Regions from separate parts of the Mycolicibacterium celeriflavum genome, predicted to be linked through region 2. Evidence: predicted binding sites of a transcription regulator. Region 2 holds the regulator's gene; the other holds the start of a gene.

Region 1 (9,359 bases), 2.1 Mb from region 2:
TGACGTACCCCTGCTATTTCGGCGGCAAACTTCTGGCGTAGTCGAGTCCGCGGCCCACCCAGGACTGCAGCTGGCGTTTGGTCCGGATCCCGTCGTCGGACACCCGCAGCCATCCTCGGGTTTCCCTACCCGCCATCACCATTGGTGCGACGTGGTCACGCGACAGCAGCTTCGAGGTGTCGTCGGGTGGCACCCGCACCATCAGGCCGCCCTGGCCGCTGGCCGCCACCGCCATGTTGCCGTTGATCAGGAACGCCAACCCGCCGAACATCGGCTTCTCCTCGACTCCACGGACGCCGCTGAGGAGTTCTCGGATGCGGTCGGCCAGGTCCTCGTCGTAGGCCATGAGACGACGTTAGCGTCAGCCCCCGACAATTACTCGCCGCCCGCGCTGACCGTCCAGGAGCCCACCCGGTTGTACGCGGAGTCGTAGACGTCCTGCCTATCTCCGGGTTCGAGGTCATCGAGGTCTTTCATCGCCCCGTCCCAGTACCGCAGGATCCTGCCCAGCTCACTGCGGGCGTCGGCGTCGTCGGGCAGGTTCACATCGAGTACGAATCTCACCGTCGCTTTGTACCCGCATTGCCTTGTTTTTGCGCTCAAGGTCGTGATCCGTTGCGGGACCACGACCCTGAGTGCAATCTTCGCGGTCAGGCGGCGACGGTGGCCTGCGCCTGCGCCGGTTCCAGTGCCTGCGCGACGATGTCCGCGACATCGGTCATCGGCTTGACTTCCAACGACTCGAGGACGTCGGCGGGAACATCGTCCAGATCCGCCTCGTTGCGCTGCGGGATGAAAACCGTTGACAGTCCGGCTCGTTGCGCCGCCAGCAGCTTCTGCTTGACGCCGCCGATCGGCAACACCCGGCCGTTGAGCGTGACCTCACCGGTCATACCGACGTCCGAGCGCACCTGCCGTCCGGTGAACATCGACACCAGTGCGGTCACCATCGTCACGCCCGCCGAGGGGCCGTCCTTCGGCACCGCGCCTGCCGGCACGTGGACGTGGATCCGCCGATCCAGCGCACGGGGGTCGACGCCCAACTGCTCGGCGTGGGAGCGCACATAGGACAGCGCGATCTGCGCCGATTCCTTCATCACGTCGCCCAACTGTCCGGTCAGGGTCAGACCCGGCTCACCGTCGGTTGCCCCGGCCTCGATGTAGAGCACATCGCCGCCGAGCCCGGTGACCGCCAGCCCGGTCGCCACCCCGGGCACCGCAGTGCGTTCGGCCGTTTCCGGCAGGAACCGCGGACGACCAAGGTACTCAACGAGATCCGGCTCATCGACAACGATCGGGCCGGCTTCGGTAGCCAGCTTCGTCGTCACCTTGCGCAGCGCCTTGGCCAGCAGCCGCTCGAACTGGCGGACCCCGGGTTCGCGGGTGTAGTCCGCGGCGATCTTGCGCAACGCGTCCTCGGACACGGCCACCTCGTCCTCGGTCAGCGCCGCCCGCTCCCGCTGCCGGGGCAGCAGGAAGTCGCGGGCGATCGCGACCTTGTCGTCTTCGGTGTAGCCGTCGAGTTGGACCAGTTCCATGCGGTCCAGCAGCGCCGACGGGATGTTCTCGATGACGTTGGCCGTCGCCAGGAACACCACGTCGGACAAATCGAGATCCAGGTCCAGGTAGTGGTCGCGGAACGTATGGTTCTGCGCCGGATCCAAGACCTCGAGCAGCGCCGCCGCGGGGTCGCCGCGGAAGTCGGAGCCGACCTTGTCGATCTCGTCGAGCAGCACAACGGGATTCATCGAACCCGCTTCGCCGATCGCCCGCACGATACGGCCGGGCAGCGCGCCGACGTAGGTGCGCCGGTGGCCGCGGATCTCGGCCTCGTCCCGCACACCGCCGAGGGCGACGCGGACGAACTTACGGTCCAGTGCCCGTGCCACGCTCTCGCCCAGCGACGTCTTGCCGACACCGGGCGGGCCGGCCAGCACCATCACCGCACCCGAACCGCGGCCGCCGACGACCTGCAGGCCTCGCTTGGCGCGCCGCGCCCGCACGGCCAGATACTCGACGATGCGCTCCTTGACGTCGTCGAGGCCGTGGTGGTCGGCGTCCAGGACCGCCCGCGCCGCCACCAGATCCGTCGCGTCCTCGGTCCGCACGTTCCACGGCAGCTCCAGCACGGTGTCCAACCAGGTGCGTATCCAGCCGCTCTCGGGGCTCTGATCGCTGGACCGCTCGAGCTTGCCGACTTCGCGCAGCGCTGCCTCGCGCACCTTCTCGGGGAGGTCGGCGGCCTCGATGCGGCTCCGGTAGTCATCAGAGGACCCGGTGCCGTCGTCATCGCCGAGTTCCTTGCGGATCGCCGCCAACTGCTGGCGCAGCAGGAATTCCTTCTGCGTCTTCTCCATTCCCTCGCGGACGTCCTCGGCGATCTTCTCGTTGACCTCGACCTCGGCCAGCTGATCGCCGGTCCACTCGATCAGCGCACGCAACCGCGCGGCCACGTCCGGGGTCTCGAGCAGCTGACGCTTCTGGACCTGCGTCAGATAAGACGCATACCCCGCGGTATCGGCCAGTGCCGAGGGGTCGGAGAGCTGGTTGACGAAGTCGATGATCTGCCACGCCTCGCGTCGCTGCAACATCGCCAGCAGCAGCTTCTTGTACTCCGCGGCGAGCTTGACTGTCTCCTCAGTCGGCTCGGCGTCCGTCACCTCGGTCACCTCGACCCACAGTGCGGCACCCGGCCCGGTGGCACCGGCGCCGATGTGCGCGCGGCCTTCGCCCCGCACGATCGCGGCGGGTCCGCCGACCATGCGGCCGACCTGCACGATCGAGGCCAGCACACCGTATGACGGATACCGGTCCCCGAGGCGCGGAGCGATCAGCAGCTCGCCGGACTCGCTGGCGCGGGTGGCGTCGACTGCGGCGCGCGCGGCCTCGTCGAGCTCGACGGGCACCACCATTCCCGGCAGCACGATCGACTCGCTCAGGAACAAGACCGGAACTGTCTTGGCTTCAGCCATCAATCCTCCAAAGTTTGAGTCTGATGCGCTCAACCTTTAGGCAGTCTGATTTGTTCCCGCGGTCGTTCACTCTGCGCGTACGGCCCGAAAGTGCGCGAACCCGGACACCCCGAAAGGGCAGGGAGCCTGCCGTTCGGGGGAAACGGCAGGCTCCCTGTTGTGGGTGGATCTCGGCGGTGGCCCTAGGCGCTGGCCTGTGCTCCCAGCACCCGCTGCAGGTCAGGCTTCATCATCTCCAGCTGCTGACCCCAGTAACCCCAGCTGTGAGTGCCCTGAGGCGGGAAATTGAACACGCCGTTCGTGCCGCCCGCGGCGACGTAGTTGTCCCGGAAGGTGACGTTGGTGCGCAACGTGAACCCTTCGAGGAACTGCGCGGCCATCAGGTTCTGACCCGCAGTACCACCGTCCAGATCCGACGGCGTACCGGTGCCGCAGTAGATCCAGATGCGGGTGTTGTTGGCCACCAACTGGCGGATGTTGACCATCGGGTCGTTGCGTTTCCACGCCAGATCCGATGAGGGACCCCACATGCTTTCGGCGTTGTACCCGCCGGCGTCTTGCATCGCCAGCCCGATCAGCATCGGCCACCAGCCCTCGGAGGGGTTGAGGAAGCCCGACAGTGATGCCGCGTAGATGAACTTCTGCGGGTGGTAGATCGTGTACGTCAGCGCGGTGCTGCCGGCCATCGAAATACCCACCACGGCATTGCCGTTCTGCGACACACCCTTGTTGGCTTCCAGCCATGCCGGCAGTTCCTGGGTCAGGAACGTCTCCCACTTGTAGGTGTAGTCCTGGCCGTTACCCCGCGACGGCTGGTACCAGTCGGTGTAGAAACTGGACTGCCCGCCGACCGGCATCACGACCGACAACCCTGACTGGTGATACCACTCGAAGGCCGGGGTGTTGATGTCCCAGCCGTTGAAATCGTCCTGGGCGCGCAGGCCGTCGAGCAGATAGACGGCGTGCGGTCCACCCCCCTGGAACTGGATCCGGATGTTGCGGTTCATCGCCGGGGAGAACACATCCAGATACTCGACGGGCAGGCCCGGGCGCGAGAAGGCTCCCGCGGTCGCCGAACCCCCGGCGAAGCCGATCAGCCCGGGCAGCGCGGCCGCCGTGAACGCGACCACCGCCATCCGGCGCAACAATTTTGTACCGGTACCTCGGCACCTCTCGAAGAACTTCATAACGGCAACCAACCCACCTTTCATCGCTTCCACAAGCAATTGCCGTTGCTGTGCAGGCGTAATGAAACACGTCCTGGCAGTGGGACTGTCGGCTCGACATGCAGTTACGACGTCGCGGTTGGCTAACGATTACGACTCGGCGAGGACTCGAGAAGCGAGGAAGTGAGCTGTTACCTGTGAGAACAGCGGTACCTATGTGGTTCGGCGAGGAGGGTCCGACACGCCGGGTCTCAGCCGGTGCAGTTGGGTGACATGCCGCGGGCCGAGTTCGCTCAGAGAACCCACGCCGAGTAGCCGCATCGTGCGGTTGACCTGCTGCGACAGGATTTCTATCGCCCGGTCGACGCCTGCCTCGCCGCCCGCCATGAGGCCGTAGAGGTAGGCGCGGCCCACCAACGTGAAACGCGCGCCGAGCGCGATTGCCGCAACGATGTCGGCGCCGGACATCACTCCGGTATCCAGCAAAATCTCTGCGTCGTCGCCGACCTCGCGTGCGACACGCGGCAGCAGGTGAAACGGCACCGGTGCACGGTCGAGTTGGCGGCCGCCGTGGTTGGACAGCACGATGCCGTCCACGCCGAGGTCGACGACCGCCCTGGCATCGTCAAGAGTTTGAATTCCCTTGACCACCAACTTGTTCGGCCACTGCTGCTTGATCCACGCGAGGTCGTCGAAGGTCACCGTCGGGTCGAACATGGTGTCGAGATACTCGGCCACGGTGCCCGGCCACCGGTCCAACGACGCGAACGACAACGGTTCGGTGGTGAGCAGGTCGAACCACCAGCGGGGGTGGGGGACCGCGTCCAGCACGGTGCGCAGTGTCAGCGTCGGCGGGATCGACATACCGTTACGGGTGTCGCGCAGACGCGCGCCCGCGACCGGCACGTCGACGGTCACGAGAAGCGTGTCGTAGCCCGCCGCTGCAGCGCGCTCGACCAGCGCCATCGACCGGTCCCGGTCCTTCCACATGTACAGCTGAAACCAGTTGCGCCCGTGCGGGTTGGCGTCCTTGACCTCTTCGATGGAGCTGGTGCCCAAGGTGGACAGCGCAAACGGGATGCCGGCGCGCGCGGCGGCGCGGGCGCCTGCGATCTCGCCCCCGGTGTGCATCAGCCGGGTGAAGCCGGTCGGCGCGATGCCGAACGGCAGCGCGACGTGGCCGCCGAGCACCGTCGCACTCGTGTCCACGCTGGCGACGTCGCGCAGAATCGCGGGGTGAAATTCGATGTCGCGGAACGCCTGCCGGGCACGCGCCAGCGACAGTTCCTCTTCGGCTGCGCCGTCGGCGTAGTCGAACGCCGCCCTGGGGGTCCTGCGTTTGGCGATGCGTCGCAGATCGTCGATCGTCAGAGCCGCCGCCAGTCTGCGCTGAGTCGCGTTGCGCTGCGGCTTCTTGAACTGCAGCAGCGGTGCCAACTCGCGGGGCCGCGGCACCCGGCGTTTCACTATGGTGCACCTGTCATTGAATCGCACAGAGTAGCTTGCCAGACTTGCCGATGAGATGGCTGACGACAAATCGGTATCTGCGGGCGATCCGTTCGACCTGCAGCGCTTCGTCGACGCTCAGCGGCCCGTGTACGAAACCGTGCTGACCGAACTGCGCGCCGGCCGCAAACGAAGCCATTGGATCTGGTTCGTGTTTCCGCAACTACGCGGCCTCGGCAGGAGCGCGATCGCGGAGCGTTACGGGATCTCCTCGCTCGCCGAGGCGAGGGCCTATCTCGGTCATGGGGTGCTGGGCCCGCGTCTGCGGGAGTGCACCGAACTGGTCGCCCGCAGCGGGCGGGGGTCGGCCGACGACTTGTTCGGGTGGCCGGACAACCTCAAGGTGCGGTCCTCGATGACACTGTTCAGCCGAGCCACCGACGACCCCGACGTTGCGGCCGTGTTCGATCAGGTGCTGACGAAGTACTACAACGGCGAACCGGACCCACTCACCGTCCAACGGCTCACCGCGGAGCGATGATCAGCCAGCCGTGCGGACCGACTTCGGTCGTGGTGACGACATCCGCCGGTGGCGCCCCCGACCCGGCGAGGACCTCACCTCGATCGAATCCGAGGTCGGGCAACGAGATCGGCAGCGCCTCGTCGTCGATGTTGAGCGCGACGATCAGCGCCTCGGACCCGGCGCGGGTCTGGTAGACGTACTGCCGGTTGGTCAACAGCAGCGCTGCGGTGCGCGCCGTGTGCAACCACGGATGGCGTCGGCGCAGCCCGATCAGGTACCGGTGCAGCCGCAGGACGTCCTCGCTGTGTTCGTCGACAGCGACCGGTGCAGTGTCGAACTCCGGGCGCACCGCGTCGTCGCCGCCGAACCTTTCCTCTTTGATTCCGCGGTAGGCGAACTCGTCACCGGCGTAGACACTCGGCGTACCGCCGGTCGTCATCTGCAGCACCAAGGCGTGCTCGAGATGGCGGATGTCGTCCAGGCGGCTGGCGATCCGGGTGACGTCGTGATTGCCGACGAATGTCGCGGGTACGAAGGTGTCGAGAAACTCGTTGTGGCGCACCAGCGCCCAATCGAGCTCGTGAAAGTTGCCGTCGTTGAGGCTGCTCCAGACGGCTTTCCACAGCTCGTACTGGGTAACCGAGTCGAAGCCCGACGCGCGCACCCGCGCTGCGTAGTCGCCGTGCAGAATCTCGGCGAGGAAGTATGCGTCGGGGAACTGTTCGCGGACCCGCGGGAGCACCTGCGCCCAGAATCGGTCCGCGACGGCGTATGCGGCGTCGAGACGCCAGCCGTCGGCGCCGCGGTGCAGCCAGTGGGTCATCACGTCGACGACGTAGTCCGCCACCGCAGGGTTGTCGTGATCCAGCGCGACCAGGTCACCGTGGCCCTCGAACACCTCGACAGCTCCGTTTCGCGTTCGGAACCACGACGTGTTGGCGAAACCGGTTCCGACATGGTTGAAGACACCGTCGAGCAACACCCGCAAGCCCCGGCGGCGCGCCTCGCCGACGAGCGCGTCGAAATCCTCGTCGTCACCGAGTCGCGCGTCGATGCGGAAGTGGTCGGTGGTGTCGTAGCCGTGGCTGCGCGAGGAGAACACCGGCCCGAGCGCGATGCCCGAGACGCCAAGCGCTATCGCGTGATCCAGCCAGTCGACGATGCGGCGCAGCCGGTGCTCCTCGGGGCCGGGTGACGGGTCGGCAGGGTAGGCGCCGACGAAGCCGAGCGGGTAGATGTGCCACCAGATGACGTGTTCGACCCAGGCCGGTTCGGGCGCCACCGCACCACGCGAAGACGCGGTCATGGCCGGAACTTCGCCTCGTAGAGGGCCTTCATCACGTCGCTGAACTCCGCGGCCGGCCCGTCGACCACGACACCGGGGGCCACCGTCGTGATCGGCAGCGGCGCGACGGGCGGGGGCGGCGCCTCCCATTCGGTCAGCCAGCGGGTCAACTGCGCCGACGACGTGGCGTACACGATGCGCCCGAGGCCGACCCAGGCGTGGCCCGCCGCGCACATCGCGCAGTGCTCCCCGGAGGTGTACACGGTTGCGGCGGCCCGCTGCTCGGGAGCCAGGTTGGCCACCGCCCAGCGGACGATCGCGAACTCCGGGTGACGGGTCTGATCACCGTCCTTGACACGGTTGCGGTCCTCGAACAGTGTCCGGCCGGTCCCGTCGACGAGCAGTGAGCCGAACGGTTCATCGCCTTCGTCGAGCGCCTCTCGCGCCAGCTCCACGCAGCGACCGAGGCGGGCGAGATCGTCGTCGCTGATGGCCACCCGTCGAAGTCTACGGATCAGTCGCAACAGGGCCGGGAGACCTCGAGCCGGCAGGCACACGAGGCGCGGATCGGCACGTCGGCGCGGGCCGCGGCGAGCGTGAGCTGTTGACCGATGACCGCCGCCTCGGCATCGCGGCCCAGCCGCTGCAGGCATTCGTGGTAGCCGTGCAGGCTCCACACGTTGTTCGGATGCTGGCACGGCCGCGGCAGCGCCGGGTCCAGCCCGAGGTCGGCGGCGTAGACCGCGGCGGCCTCCTCGACGTGACCCCGTTCGAGCAGCAGCGCGCCGTATGCGTGCCGGGTCGGCTGCATCCATCCCCAGGGTTCGTCGTAGGGCAGCGCGTCGTCGAGGTCGACAGCGCGCCGCAGATGTGTAAATGCTTCATCGTATTCACCTGTCCGGTAGGCGATCTCGCCGTCGAGCATCGCACCGGCGATCGCCAGGATGTCGAGCACGGTGTTGTTGAACAGGTACCGGCTCGCCGGAATTCGGCCGTAGGCGGCGGCGAACTCGTCACGCTCAGCGTGCGCCTGGCTCAGATTGCCCATGGCGGCGTGGGCCACACCGCGGCCGTAGTGGATCGTCGCGGCGGTGCTGCAGTACAGGTCCGTGTCCTCGGGCAGCGGCTGGGCGATCAGTTCCTCCCAGCGGCCGAACCTGACCAGCACGTGCGTGCGCAGCGGCACGAACGCCTCCAGCCAGTCGGCCATCGGCGGGGACTCGATGGCCAGAAGCTCCGGGCTGAGCTGGACCGCGAGTTCCTCGGCGGCGGCGAACGCGGTGCGCGAATTACCCTCGAACATCGCCGAATACACGACGAAATGCAGGTTGTGCGCCCGGTACAGGGAATAGAAGTTCAGCGGTCCCTCGCGTGCGACGAAGCGTCGATCCACTTCAATGGCCGACTGGTTCGCCGTCACCGAATCGTGGTAGTTGCCGCAGAGCACGTCGATGTGGCTGGGCATGTGTTGCAGGTGACCGGCGTCGGGCACCAGGTCGCGCAGCAGGTCTGCGGCGGGCAACGCATCCTGCGGGGCCGCCGACATCTCCATGGCGTGCACATAGATGTGCAGGACGCCGGGGTGTCGGCGGCCGGTTTCAGTGGCCAACGCGTCGTCGAGGATCCGCTTGGCCGCCAGCACCCGCGAGTCGGGGGCGGGCTCGCCGGTTCTGGTGTCCCACAACGCCCATGCGGTCACGTTGACCAGCGCGTCGGCGGCCAGCGCCTGAACGTCGACGTCGTCGGGGTAGGCCTCCGCCAGCGCCGCCATCGCGTCGGCATAGCGCACAGCGCCTGTATCCAGTGCCGCGGTGTCGTCCGGATCGTCAGTGGGGAAGCGCGACTGCAAGGCGTCGATCAGGCCGCGTTCCACCGCCGATGCGCGACCGTCGGCGGCGAGCCGCAACTCCATCCGGGCGCGGGCCAACGAGGCGGCGGCATCGACGCGATCGAAGGCCTCCCAGCCC
Region 2 (9,359 bases):
GCGGATGCCGGTGCGCCGGCAGACGACAACGTCGTGGACGCCGAAGTTGTCGATGACGAGTCCGACAAGGGTGGGGAGAACAAGTGACAGGAAACGATCCGCACGAGCCGGTGACCGTCACCGACAAACGGCGCATCGATCCGGTCACCGGTGAAGTGAGAGAAGCAGGTTCCGAGCCGGCCCCCAGTGGGCCGGCGCCGGACCAGCCCTCGCCGCAGAACGCAGGTGCAGAGGCCGACAAGGCCTCCGAATTGCTCGCCGATCTGCAGCGGGTGCAGGCCGATTTCACCAACTACCGTAAGCGGGCGCTGCGCGATCAGCAGTTGGCGGCCGACCGGGCGAAGGCCTCGGTCATTACGCAGCTGCTGCCGATCCTCGATGACCTCGAGCGTGCCCGCAGCCACGGTGACCTGGAGAGCGGTCCGCTCAAGGCGGTGGCCGACAAGCTGGTCAGTGCGCTAGAGGGACAGGGTCTTTCGGCATTCGGCGCCGAAGGCGACGAGTTCGACCCGGAACTGCACGAGGCCGTGCAGCACGAGGGCGACGGCACTCACCCCGTGCTGGGCACCGTGATGCGGCGCGGATACAAGGTGGGCGAACAGGTCGTGCGCCACGCCATGGTCGGCGTGGTCGACACGGTGCCCGACGCGCCCGAAGCGCAGGCCTCGGCCGATAACGGCGGCGACGCGGCGCCAGAACCAGCAGAATCAGACCAGGAGTGACACCGGTAAGGAGGTGACGCGGTATGGCCCAACGTGAGTGGGTCGAAAAAGACTTCTACAAGGAGCTCGGCGTCTCCTCCGACGCCAGCGACCAGGAGATCAAGCGGGCGGCGCGAAAGCTGCTCGCGGAGAATCATCCCGACCGCAACCCGGGCAATTCGTCGGCCGAGGAACGGTACAAGGCCGTGTCCGAGGCCAAGGAGGTGCTCACCGATCCGGCCAAGCGCAAGGAGTACGACGAGACCCGGCGGTTGTTCGCCAACGGCGGATTCGGCCGCGGCCGGTTCGGAGGCGGCGGTGGCTTCGGTGGCTTCGGCGGCTCGGACGGCGGCGTCGAGTTCAACCTGAACGACCTGTTCGACGCGGCCGGTCAGACCGGTGGCGCGAACATCGGCGACCTCTTCGGCGGCCTCTTCGGCCGCGGCGCCCAGCAACCGCGGCCCAGCAGGCCGCGCCGCGGCAACGACCTCGAGACCGAGGCCGAGCTGTCGTTCCTGGAGGCCACCAAGGGCGTGGCGATGCCGTTGCGGCTCACCAGTCCTGCGCCGTGCACGAACTGTCATGGCAGCGGGGCGCGCCCGGGCACCAGCCCGAAAGTCTGCCCGAGCTGTAACGGCTCCGGCGTGATCAACCGCAACCAGGGTGCGTTCGGATTCTCCGAGCCGTGCACCGAATGCCGTGGTAGCGGGTCGATCATCGAGCACCCCTGCCAGGAGTGCAAGGGCACCGGCGTGACCACCCGTACCCGCACCATCAACGTGCGGATCCCGCCCGGCGTCGAGGACGGCCAGCGGATCCGGTTGGCGGGCCAGGGCGAAGCGGGTCTGCGCGGCGCGCCCTCGGGCGACCTGTACGTCACCGTCCACGTGCGCCCGGACCGGGTGTTCGGCCGTGACGGCGACGACCTCACCGTGACGGTTCCCGTCAGCTTCCATGAATTGGCCCTGGGGACAACACTTTCGGTGCCGACGCTGGAGGGCAAGGTCGGTGTGCGAGTGCCCAAGGGCACGTCGGACGGCCGCATTCTGCGCGTGCGCGGACGCGGTGTGCCGAAACGCTCCGGCGGCCACGGCGACCTGTTGGTGACGGTCAAGGTGGCGGTGCCGCCGAACCTCGAAGGGGAGGCGGTCGAGGCGCTGGAGGCCTACGCGAAAGCGGAGCGGGCCAGCGGCTTCGATCCGCGGGCCGGATGGGCGGGTGCGTGATGTGCCGCGCACGCGAGGAGCACTAGATGAAAGAGAAACGGTCCAAGCAGGAGGCCCGCACCTTCCTGATCTCCGTCGCCGCCGAGTTGGCGGGCATGCACGCGCAAACCCTGCGCACCTATGACCGGCTCGGCCTGGTGCGCCCGCAGCGGACCTCGGGTGGCGGCAGGCGTTACTCGCAGCACGATGTCGAGTTGCTCCGCGAGGTGCAGCGGTTGAGCCAGGACGAAGGTGTCAACCTGGCCGGCATCAAGCGCATCATCGAGCTGACCAATCAGGTCGAGGCGTTGCAGGCCCGGGTGCGGGAGCTGAGCGAGGAAGTGGAGGCGCTGCGCGCCCAGCCACGCCCCAAGAGCACGGCGCTGGTCGTCTGGCAGCCGCGAAACAAACGCTAGCGCACGGTGATCGAGAACCGAGCGGTCTCCGGCTTGCCGGGGGCCGCTTTTCGGTATCCGCCCCGCCGCAGCGCGTCGGTCGGGGCGGCCATCGGCTCGATGGCGATCAGGTCATCGTTGGTGGGCGCGAAGAGTTGCGCTGCGGGATAGCCGCTTTCGAACGTCACGTCGATGCGGTGGTCACCGCCGGTGAGCGTGAACACCGCGCCCGCGGGCACCCGGTCGAAGCCGTCGTCGTATGCCGTGATCTTCAACTGCTGCTCGGTCCTGGCCGGCCACGGTGCCTGGGCTCCGGTCGGAATGCCGTTGTCGTCGACCGGCAGGTGGCGCAGCGTCGGGGTGCTCAGCGCCCATTCCTCGCGGGCCACGCCGGGGATTCTCAGGTACGGGTGGTAGCCGAAGCACAGCGGTACGGGTGCCGACGTGGTGGGGGCGACGGTCGTCTCGATGGTGAGTGTCCGGTCGTCGAGAGTCACGTGTTGTGTCAGCAGGTGCGGGAATGGGAACGCCGCGAGCAGTTGTGGGTCGCCCCCGTAGTCGAGCACCGCGGTCAGGCTGTTCTCCGTTTGCGCGCTGACCCGCCAGCCGGGGTAGCCGGCGAGTACGCCGTGGATCGGCGCTCCGTGCTCGTCGGTTCGCACGCCGCCTGTGCCGGGGGTCAGGCTGACTATGGTGCCGTCGACCTCATAGGTGTTGGCGCTCAACCGGTTCGCCCACGGGTACAGGATCGGGATGCCCATGGTCTTGCCGTCGTTGACGTAGGCGGTCAGGCCGCGACGCTGGCTGAGGAACTCGTCGCCGCCGTCGGCCAGCGAGGTGCCCACCATGCCCGCGGACGGCACGAACGATGCGGTCAGCGCGGACGACGGGTCGCGAAGCGTGACGGTTTCGAAGTCGGCCATGACACGAAGCTACCGCCGAGACTGCACTGACGGTTGTCGTGCGCGGCCTCGCGCGTGTTCAGGAATGCAGCGGATCGTGTTGAATTCGTTCGGCCGGTGCCCCTTTGGCGATCAACGCGGCCTTCGTCACCGTCACCATCTCCGGTCCACCGCAGATCAGGATCTGCCGATCACCCCAGCTGCCGTAGCGGGTCACCACGTCGGCCAGCCTGCCGGTCTGCCGCACATGCAGGCCGCGCGGCGGGTGCACATCGGGGTAGTCGCGCGCCCACGGCGGGTCGACGTTGAACTCCGACACCGGGGTGACCGACAGCCACGGGTTCTGCGAAGCGATCTGCCACAGGGTGCGCAGGTCGTAGAGGTCGCACGGAAAGCGGCCGCCGAAGAACAGATGGACTCGCGGGTTGACCCCCCAGCGGGTGAGATCCATGATCAGCGTCCGCAGCGGCGCCAGGCCGGTGCTGCCCGCGACCATCAACACATCGCCGCCGTCGCGGTTGATGTGCAGGCCGCCGTGCGGGTGGGACAGCCGCCACCGGTCGCCGGGCGTGGTCTCGCCGACGATGGCGGTGCTCACCATGCCGCCGGACACCGAGCGGATGTGGAACTCGATGGCGCCGGCAGGGTCGGTCGGGATCGACGGGCTCAGGTAGCGCCACCGGCGCGGCCACTGCGGAACCTGCACCGTGACGTACTGACCCGGGTGGTAGAACAGCGGGCGGTCCAACTGCAACCGGACGACGGAGACGTCGCGGGTGGCGCGGATGTGCTCGATCACCGTGCCGTCGCAGAACGGCGGGCCCTGCTCGGCGTCGGCGGCGCCCCGCATCATCCCGATCATCAGTGCCACGGCGTCACGCGCAGCCTCGGCGAGCGTGTCGTCCCAGCACTCGGCCAGATGACTGCGGAAGCTGCTGTAGAGCGCGTTCTGCATGCTGTCGTAATGATGTTGTGCCACACCGTATTTGCGGTGATCTCGGCCGAGCTGGGCGAGGAACGCCACCGGCTCCTGGGCTCGCTGGGAGGCGAGCTCACCCAGCACCCAGGTGACCGCTTGGGCGAACCGGTTGCGCTGCGCTTCCATGTCCGGCGGAAACAGGTCGCGCACCGAGGTGTCGATGGCGAACCAGTGTGTGTAGAAGCGGCGAACCAGCTCACCGGAGCCGAGCGCGGGATCGACCGCGTCGCGCAGCACGCGCAGCGCGTCACGGTCGTCGAGTCCCACGCGGCCCCAGTGTAAGTGTCAGGCTGAGCTGGTCCTCCGCTGTCGAAGCGCCGCGATCACGATCAGCACGGCCCCGAACGCCGTCCAGCAGGTGAGCACGATGACGGGCATCGTGGCGCCGGCCCCGTCGAAGAACGCGGCGGACCGCAGCAGCGTGGCGTTGGCGCCCTGGGGCAGCAACTGTCCGAACTGTCCCCAACCGCTCGGCAGCAGTTCAGGTGCGGTGTTCAGGCCGGACAGCGGGTTGCCGATGAGCAGCGCGCTCACCGCGCCCAATGCCAGGCCGACCCGGCCGAACAACGACCCAAGGCCCAGCAGGGTCAAGCCGGTGGCCAGGATGCCCAGCGTCAGCGCGCCGGTGACGCCCCAGAAATTCGCGTCGATCGAGCCCAGCACCCAGCGCAGCAGCCCGGCGATCGACACGCCGGCCACGCCCGCGAACACCACCGCGGCGGTGAACCGGGTCCACACCTCCCGCTTGAGCGCGAACAGCAGCGCGATCGCGGGCAGCAGACCGGCCAGCGTGATGGGCAGCGCCGACGCGGCCAACCCCGCTCCGCGCGGATCGTCAGCGGTCGGCGGCGCCAAGTCCTCGACCTGCAACTGCGCCCCGGTCTTCTGGGCGATGCCGTTGCCGATCTGGGTCAGCATCTGGGCGATCATCGGGCTGCCGCCGGTGGCGATCATCAGCGTGGGCCCGTCGGGCCCGAGCGCGATGCCGCCGTAGACGTCGCGGTTGCGGATGGCCTCGCGCAGCGCCTGTGCGCCTGGGTAATAGGTGAACACGAACGCGCCCGGCGCTTGCCGCTCCATCGTCGCGGCGACCTGGCCGCTCGCCGCCTGCGGTCCGGCCGCGCCGATCGGCACGTCGTGCGGTGCGGTGCGTGCCGCGGGCAGTGCGAAAGCGAGCGCGACGATCGCGATCACAACGGTGAGCACGACCACCACGCCGGTCGCACGGATCGCGGCCGGCGGCTCGTGGCCGCCCGATGCCTGGTGGTTGGGCCTCGCAGCCGTTTCGGTAGTCATGGCCAAAACCCTTTTCATTCGTCGTTGAATTACTGGTGCTGGCAGCGTAACTCCACACCGCCACTATTTCAACATCTATTGAAATGATAGCCTGGCTGTATGCCATCACCTGCGAAAACGCGCCGCGGACGCCGCCTGGGGGAACCGGTGTCTCGGGATGCCGTGCTGGCCGCCGCGCGCAAGCGGTTCGGCGCCGAGGGGTACGAGAGGACGACCCTTCGGGCGATCGCCCGCGATGCGCACGTCGATCCATCGATGGTGCTGTACCTGTTCGGCTCCAAGGCCGACCTGTTCCGGGAGGCGCTGAGCCTGATCGTCGACCCGCAGGTGTTGGCGGGGGCCATCGCCGGCGGGCCCGACGACGACCCTGACATCGGCACCCGGCTGATTCGGACGTATCTGCACATCTGGCAGTCGCCGGAATCGGGCCCGACGATGGTCGCGATGCTGCAGTCGGCCACGTCGAACCCCGACGCCCACGAGGCGTTCCGTGGGTTCATGCAGAACTACGTCTTGACCGCGGTGTCCGGGGAGCTAGGTGGCGGGGAGCAGGCCCGGTTGCGCGCGCTGTTGGCCGCGGGCCAACTCGTGGGGACCGCGGTGCTGCGCTTCGTCATGAAGATCGAGCCGTTGGCATCGCTGCCGGACGACGATCTGGTGGGGTTGCTGGCGCCGACGGTCACGAGGTACCTGACCGCCGATGCCGCCGAACTCGGACTGCCGGCTCTATAGCCCGTGAATTCCCTTGTACAGCACGAGAACTCCGACGACGACGAGGATTGCTGCGACCAGCGCCGCGTGCTGTCGCTCCATCCAGTCCTTGAGGTGGATCAGCGGTTCGCGGAGGCGATCGCCCGACACCGTATAGGCCAGAATCGGGAGCGCGACAGTGCAACCGGCGATCGCCACGAACCAGATGACGCCGATCCAGAGGCCGCCCGGATCGTCGATGCCCGCCGTGCCGATGGCCAAACCCGCTGCCGCGCAGATGAACAAGACCTTGGGGTTGACGACCGTGAGGATAACGGCGGTGGCGCCGGCGCGCAGCGGCGTCAGCTTGGCCAGGCCTTGCATCCAGCGTGGCGCGTGCGCCGACGTCTTGCGGGTGAACCAGCGGTAGAGGCCGAACACGATCAGTGCCGCGCCCACCACGATGCGCAACCACGACGCCCATCCCGGCGGCCTGTCCTCCCGGCCGCCCAGCAGCCCGGACACCTGCAGGAAAACGACGGTCAGCACGGTGAGCCCGATCAGCCAGCCCGCGAGGAAGGCCAGGCCGGTCGGGCGTGGCCGCGGCGTGTGCAGCACGAGCACCGCCGGGATGATCGACAGCGGCGACAGCGCGATCACCAGCGCCAGCGGAATCAGTTCGGTGAGCACTATGCGGCTCGCGTCGGGTGGTAGTGGCAGGCCTTCCAGTCGCTGCCCTCGCGGACGAAGTCGATATCGAAGGTCTTGGCGCTGGGCCGGTTTTCGGCCGCGAACCGGACGGTCGCGACGGCCGAGGATGCGGGGTGGCCGGCCACCGTCACCGAGTCGACCGAGATCCGGGTGGGGCCGTCCGCCCTGCGGCTCGCGTACCACTCTGACCGGAAACCGTCGGCGTTGCGCATGGCGGCGCAGACGTGCGCGGCGAACGACGCGAAATCCGAGCGGTTGTACGAGCCGTTCATCCCGTCGAGGACGGCGCGGACCTGGTCGGCATCGCTGGCGGCGTGCGCGGGCGCGGTCAGCACGGGCGAACTGGAGACGCCTACCGCGACGGCCGCGAGCATGGCGGCGAGTCGACGCATGGGACAAGCGTCGCCGATACCGGTGTGAAAGCTGTGACTTGTGAGCGGCGTGTTGCGATCTGCGGAGGCCGGGCGATGTTTGGAGTCGGTGAAATTGGCTAGACTTGAGCGGAACAGACTCAAGATTGACGACGTTGAACCATGCGACAAGCATTTCCGATAGCTCATGAACCCAAGAAAGGCGACGTGTCGTGGACTCGTTCAACCCGACGACCAAGACCCAGGCGGCGTTGACCGCGGCGTTGCAGGCGGCGACCAGCGCAGGCAACCCGCAGATCACGCCGGCCCACCTGTTGATGGCCCTGCTGACTCAAAACGATGGCATTGCCGCGCCGCTTCTGGAGGCCGTCGGCGTCGAACCTGCGACCATCCGCGCCGAGACCCAGCGGCTCCTGGACCGGTTGCCCAGCGCGTCCGGCTCCAACGCGCAGCCGCAGCTGTCGCCTCCGGCCCTGGCCGCGATCACCGCTGCCCAGCACCTGGCGACGGAGTTGGACGACGAGTACGTCTCGACCGAACACCTGATGGTCGGTTTGGCGACCGGTGACTCGGATGTCGCCAAGCTGCTCACCGGCCACGGCGCATCCCCGCAGGCGCTTCGCGAAGCCTTCGTCAAGGTGCGCGGCAGCGCCCGCGTCACCAGCCCGGATCCCGAAGGCACCTATCAGGCGCTGGAGAAGTACTCCACCGATCTGACCGCCCGCGCCAAGGAAGGCAAGCTCGACCCGGTCATCGGACGCGACAATGAGATCCGTCGCGTCGTTCAGGTGCTGTCCCGTCGCACCAAGAACAACCCGGTGCTCATCGGTGAGCCCGGCGTCGGCAAGACCGCGATCGTCGAGGGCCTGGCCCAGCGCATAGTCGCCGGCGACGTGCCCGAGAGCCTGCGCGACAAGACCGTCATCAGCCTGGACCTGGGCTCGATGGTCGCCGGGTCGAAGTACCGCGGCGAATTCGAGGAGCGGCTCAAGGCCGTGCTCGACGACATCAAGAACTCCGCCGGCCAGATCATCACGTTCATCGACGAGCTGCACACCATCGTCGGCGCCGGCGCGACCGGCGAGTCCTCGATGGACGCGGGCAACATGATCAAGCCGATGCTCGCCCGCGGCGAGCTGCGCCTGGTCGGCGCGACCACGCTCGACGAGTACCGCAAGCACATCGAGAAGGACGCCGCGCTGGAGCGCCGCTTCCAGCAGGTGTTCGTCGGCGAGCCGTCGGTCGAGGACACCGTCGGCATCCTGCGCGGACTGAAGGACCGCTACGAGGTACACCACGGCGTGCGGATCACCGACTCGGCGCTGGTGTCGGCGGCCACGCTGTCCGACCGCTACATCACCAGCCGGTTCCTCCCCGACAAGGCCATCGACCTCGTCGACGAGGCCGCATCGCGGTTACGGATGGAGATCGACTCGCGGCCCGTCGAGATCGACGAGGTCGAGCGGCTGGTGCGTCGGCTCGAGATCGAGGAGATGGCGCTCTCCAAGGAAGAGGACGCCGCCTCAAAGGAGCGGCTGGAGAAGCTGCGCGCCGAGTTGGCCGACCACAAGGAGAAGTTGGCCGAGCTGACGACCCGCTGGCAGAACGAGAAGGGCGCCATCGACATCGTCCGCGAGCTCAAGGAGCAGCTCGAGGTGTTGCGCGGCGAGGCAGACCGAGCCGAACGCGACGGCAACCTCGAGAAGGCCGCCGAACTGCGCTACGGCCGTATCCCGGAGGTCGAGAAGAAGCTCGACGCGGCGCTGCCACAGGCCGAGGCGCGCGAGGACCTCATGCTCAAGGAGGAGGTCGGGCCCGACGACATCGCCGACGTGGTGTCGGCGTGGACCGGCATTCCGGCGGGCCGGATGCTCGAGGGCGAGACCGCCAAGCTGCTGCGGATGGAAGACGAGCTCGGCAAACGCGTCGTCGGCCAGCGCAAGGCCGTGCAGGCTGTTTCTGACGCGGTGCGCCGCAGCCGCGCCGGTGTCGCCGACCCGAATCGGCCGACCGGCTCGTTCATGTTCCTCGGCCCTACCGGTGTCGGTAAGACCGAGCTGGCGAAGGCGTTGGCGGAGTTCCTGTTCGACGACGAACGCGCGATGGTCC

Evidence for each region. Region 2 encodes HspR, which represses chaperone genes until heat shock. Its sites were predicted from a motif close to ANNTGAGTNNNNNNNACTCANNT; they were not measured.
Region 1: lon (endopeptidase La) is a predicted target of HspR. The motif match lies at 2,985-3,007, and genes of this name have one in related genera.

Annotation. Positions count from the first base shown of each region.
Region 1 covers NZ_AP022591.1:811,012-820,370, reverse strand. The annotation lists gene G6N18_RS03875 (TfoX/Sxy family protein) at 14-346, opposite strand; gene G6N18_RS03870 (hypothetical protein) at 376-564, opposite strand; gene lon (endopeptidase La) at 651-2,972, opposite strand; gene G6N18_RS03860 (esterase family protein) at 3,155-4,159, opposite strand; gene G6N18_RS03855 (alpha-hydroxy acid oxidase) at 4,352-5,605, opposite strand; gene G6N18_RS03850 (DUF1810 domain-containing protein) at 5,661-6,125, shown strand; gene G6N18_RS03845 (alpha-amylase family protein) at 6,109-7,413, opposite strand; gene G6N18_RS03840 (nucleoside deaminase) at 7,410-7,889, opposite strand; gene G6N18_RS03835 (tetratricopeptide repeat protein) at 7,907-9,359, opposite strand, start outside.
Region 2 covers NZ_AP022591.1:2,910,195-2,919,553, reverse strand. The annotation lists gene dnaK (molecular chaperone DnaK) at 1-87, shown strand, start outside; gene grpE (nucleotide exchange factor GrpE) at 84-722, shown strand; gene dnaJ (molecular chaperone DnaJ) at 746-1,927, shown strand; gene G6N18_RS14295 (heat shock protein transcriptional repressor HspR) at 1,954-2,322, shown strand; gene G6N18_RS14290 (aldose 1-epimerase) at 2,319-3,224, opposite strand; gene G6N18_RS14285 (FAD-binding oxidoreductase) at 3,283-4,449, opposite strand; gene G6N18_RS14280 (hypothetical protein) at 4,468-5,478, opposite strand; gene G6N18_RS14275 (TetR/AcrR family transcriptional regulator) at 5,578-6,210, shown strand; gene G6N18_RS14270 (GAP family protein) at 6,205-6,858, opposite strand; gene G6N18_RS14265 (Rv0361 family membrane protein) at 6,858-7,271, opposite strand; gene clpB (ATP-dependent chaperone ClpB) at 7,463-9,359, shown strand, end outside.